2 regions of the Blastococcus deserti genome follow, and region 1 is predicted to be linked to the other one. Evidence: riboswitches for the same ligand, from Rfam matches in the RefSeq annotation. Region 1 holds a riboswitch; the other holds the start of a gene.
What was found. A riboswitch is a leader RNA that binds a small molecule or an ion and turns the genes downstream of it on or off. The one in region 1 is predicted to bind S-adenosylmethionine.
Positions count from the first base shown of each region.

Region 2: it holds a riboswitch for S-adenosylmethionine, as region 1 does, so the genes downstream of both, thrC (threonine synthase) here and ACFSHS_RS14815 (bifunctional o-acetylhomoserine/o-acetylserine sulfhydrylase) in region 1, are expected to answer to the same signal.

Region 1 is NZ_JBHUHP010000015.1:20,893-23,087, reverse strand. It holds gene ACFSHS_RS14820 (hypothetical protein) at 1-570, opposite strand, end outside; SAM riboswitch class IV at 799-916, shown strand; gene ACFSHS_RS14815 (bifunctional o-acetylhomoserine/o-acetylserine sulfhydrylase) at 960-2,195, shown strand, end outside.
Region 2 is NZ_JBHUHP010000009.1:230,784-232,978, forward strand. It holds gene ACFSHS_RS09115 (HAD family phosphatase) at 1-707, opposite strand, end outside; SAM riboswitch class I at 768-884, shown strand; gene thrC (threonine synthase) at 897-2,195, shown strand, end outside.

The sequences.
Region 1 (2,195 bases):
CCTGAGCCTGCTCTCGGGCGGCGAGCCGGCGCTGCCCGTGAGGTGGGTCGCCCACCGGCGGGCCGGCACCACGCCACGCACCCGCTGCGCACGCGACAGTCGGCGCTGCAGGCGTGCGGCGTCCAGGTGGCCGGACCGCACGAGGGCGTCCCCGAGCGCCAGGAGGTCGGCCGGAGGCACGTGCTGCGCCATGTCGAGGTAGGTCTGCGCTCCGGATGTGACGCGCAGCCCGTCCACGTCGATCACGTCGTCCTCGGCCAGTGCGCGGGCATGGACCCGGATCCCGCCCCGCTGCGGCAGGACCTGCCGGGGCGTGAGGACCACGTGCACGTCCTGCGACGCCGGACCGGCCCCGAGCAGGGCGGTCGCCGTGTGCAGGCCGAAGGCGGCGTCGTCGGGCAGGACTCCCGCCCACGCCCGACAACGCATCCGCAGGTCCAGGTCCCGGGATCGGGACACGTACAACCCGCGGGCCACCGGGACACCGTCCGCACGGATCTGACCGCGCGTGACGCCGAGCGCGCGTGCCGCCGTCCAGGTGTACGAATCGCCGAGAGGTATGCCGTCCACGCGGGCAGGCTGGGCGCTCCGACGACCGGCACCCGTGGCGAACGAACATCTGTGGAGGACCCCCGCCCCTGTGGACCCACACCTCCGCTGCGTTGATCATCGCCCGCGCGACCGCCGCTCCGGCGTGTCCGGCTGCGTCGCGTGCACGGTGACGATGATCGACTCGGCGACGGCCCCCGGGGGCCCGTGTTCCACGTGGGACGACGGGTCTGCCTAAGATCGGCCCTGGCTCACGAGAGGCAGCGACAAGCACCTGGCTGGCTGCCCGGCAACCTCTTCTCCGTCTGAGGTGCTCCAGGGGAAGAGCCGGTTCTCGTGGCATCCGCCGCGAGGGCAAGGACGGAGCTCCCGTGCGCCGCGGGCTCTCCGCGAGCGAGAGGAGACGGCGCATGAGCGACCCCCAGAGCTGGAGCTTCGAGACCCGGCAGATCCACGCCGGCACCAGCCCCGACCCGACCACCGGCGCCCGGGCCCTGCCCATCTACGCCACCACCGCGTACCAGTTCCGCGACAGCCAGCACGCCGCCGACCTGTTCGCGCTGGCCGAGATGGGCAACATCTACACGCGGATCATGAACCCGACGCAGGACGCGCTGGAGCAGCGCGTGGCCTCGCTGGAGGGCGGGGTCGCCGCGCTCGCCGTCGCGAGCGGGCAGTCGGCGACGACGCTGGCGATCCTGAACGTCGCCGAGACGGGTGACCACGTGGTCGCCTCCGCCTCGCTCTACGGCGGCACCTACAACCTGCTGCACCACTCGCTGCCCAAGCTGGGGGTGAGCGTCTCCTTCGTCGAGGACCCGGACGACCCGGAGGCGTGGCAGGCGCTGGTGCAGGACAACACCAAGGCCTTCTTCGGGGAGACCATCGGCAACCCCAAGGGCGACATCCTCGACATCGAGGCCGTTGCCGCGGTCGCCCACCGCAACGGCGTCCCGCTGATCGTCGACAACACGATCGCCACGCCGTTCCTCATCCGGCCGTTCGAGTTCGGCGCCGACGTCGTCGTCCACTCCGCCACCAAGTACCTGGGCGGGCACGGCACGGCGATCGCCGGGATCATCGTCGACGGCGGCCGGTTCGACTGGACCGGCGGGAAGTTCCCCGGCTTCACCACCCCCGACCCGACCTACCACGGCGTCGTCTACGCCGACCTCGGCGCACCGGCCTACGCGCTGAAGGCCCGCGTCCAGCTGCTGCGCGACCTGGGCCCGGCGATCTCGCCGTTCAACGCGTTCCTCGTCGTCCAGGGCATCGAGACCCTGTCGCTGCGCATGGAGCGTCACGTGGCCAACGCCCTCCGGGTGGCCGAGTTCCTCGAGGCGCACGACGAGGTGGACCGGGTCAACTACCCCGTCCTGGAGTCCTCGCCCTGGCACGCGGCGCAGCAGAAGTACGCCCCCAAGGGTGCGGGCGCGGTGCTGACCTTCGAGTTGCACGGCGGTCGGGAGGCCGGGCAGAGGTTCGTCGAGGCCCTGGAGCTGCACAGCCACGTGGCCAACATCGGCGACGTCCGCAGCCTGGTCATCCACCCCGCCTCGACGACGCACTCGCAGCTCACCGCCGAGGAGCAGCTGACCACCGGCGTCACGCCCGGCCTGGTGCGCCTGGCCGTCGGCCTGGAGGGC
Region 2 (2,195 bases), on a different contig from region 1:
AGCCGCTCGACGGCCGGGGCCATGTCGAGATCGCTGACGCTGTCGCCGATGGCGACGGCGTCGCCCGGGTCGATGCCCCGGCGCCGGAGGTCCCAGGCGATCGACAGGCCCTTGGAGATGCCCCGTGGCATCAGGTGGTAGATCCGCGGGGGGCCGTCGGCCGGGTCGAGGGTCGTGCCGGTCGACGCGCGCAGCGGAGCGGGGAAGGCGCCGTTGTCCTTGAGCGTCAGCCAGCCCGCGCCCCGCTCGGCCAGCCAGGCGTCGACGGCGAGCGGGTCCACCCGGCCCCGGAGCAGCGCGTCGGTGGTGTGCGTGGCGTGCCAGGGCGCGTGCCACTCCAGCCGGCCCGGGTGCTCGGCGATCAGCCGCTCGACCACGCCGAGCTCCGCCATGACGTCCATGGGCGGTCGGTCGCCGTACTCGGCGGGGAGGTCACCGGTGAGCCGGTGGGTGCTGCGACCGCCGTCCCAGGCGATCGTGGCGCCCAGTTCGGCGATGGCGCCGTCCGCGGCGAAGATCCTCGCCGCCTCGACGACCTGCTCGAACGTCCGTCCGCTGACCAGCACCAACGGGATGCCCGCGCGGTGCAGGGCCAGCAGGGCGGCGGCCGGGTCCGCCGTGAGCTCACGGCCGGCGGTGTGCCAGAACGAGCCGCGCGGGCCCACCATCGTGCCGTCCAGGTCGGTGTAGACGATGCGGGCGGTCACACCTCACATCCTGACCGTCCGCGGAAGGGCGGCAGGGACTGGGTACAGTGCGAGGCGTTCCACTCATCCAGAGGGGCAGAGGGACACGGCCCGATGAAGCCCCGGCAACCGCCGCACAGCGGAAGGTGCCAATTCCGTCCCGCACGGCTCGACGGCCCGGTGCGGGGAAGATGAGGAGGTAGTCGTCGCATGACCATGACCGCTCCCGGTTCGATCCAGGCGGACTCGTCCGGTGGTCTCCCCACCCACCCGGGCCCCGTTCCCCCCTGTCCCGCCCGCGGCCTGGTGTGCCGCAACTGCGGAGCCACCTTCGGCCTCATCGCCGAGCACGCCTGCGCCGAGTGCTTCGGCCCGCTGGAGGTCGACTACGACTACGACCTGCTGAAGGCGGTCACCCGCGAGCAGATCGAGGCCGGTCCGCAGAACATCTGGCGCTACGTGGCACTGCTGCCCGTCGGCCAGGACCCGGCCGACCGGGTGTCCCTCGACCCGGGTCTGACGCCGCTGGTGCGCGCCGACCGGCTGGCCGAGGAGCTGGGCATCACCGGCGGGCTGTGGGTGAAGGACGACTCGGCCAACCCGACGCACTCCTTCAAGGACCGCGTGGTCAGCCTGGCCGCCACCGCGGCCAAGCGACTGGGGTACCGCAAGATCGCGGCCGCCTCGACCGGCAACCTCGCCAACTCGGTGGCTGCGCACGCCGCCCGCGTGGGCATCCCGTCGTTCGTGTTCATCCCCAGCGACCTCGAGCCGGGCAAGGTCGTGCAGTCGGCGGTCTACGGCCAGACGCTCGTCGCCGTCGACGGCTCCTACGACGACGTCAACCGGCTGACCAGCGAGCTGGCCGAGACCGACGAGTTCGAGGACACCGCCTTCGTCAACCAGAACGTGCGGCCCTACTACGCCGAGGGCTCGAAGACGATGGGGTACGAGATCGCCGAGCAGCTCGGCTGGCGCATCCCGGCCCAGGTGGTCATCCCCATGGCGTCCGGCTCGCTGCTCACCAAGGTGGACAAGGCGTTCCGTGAGCTCACCGCGGCGGGGATCGTCGAGGCCACCGAGTGGACCATCTTCGGCGCGCAGTCGGCCGGGTGCGACCCGATCGCGACGGCGTTCGAGCAGGGCTGGGACGTCGTCAGGCCGGTCAAGCCCTCCGGGATCGCCAAGTCGCTCAACATCGGCAACCCCGCCGACGGCCCGTACGCCCTGGACGCCATCCGCCGCACCGGCGGCTCGGTCGGCCGGGTGGGCGACGACGAGATCGTGCAGGGCATCCGCGACCTCGCCCGCACCACCGGCGTCTTCGCCGAGACCGCGGGCGGCGTGACGGTCGCGGTGCTGCGCCAGCTGGTCGCCGACGGCCGCCTGGACCCGGCCAAGGAAACCGTCGTCCTCAACACCGGCGAGGGCCTCAAGACGCTGGACCCGCTGGAGCCGGTGGTCGGCCCCACCCACCGGGTGGAGCCGTCCCTGAGGTCCGTCCGGGCG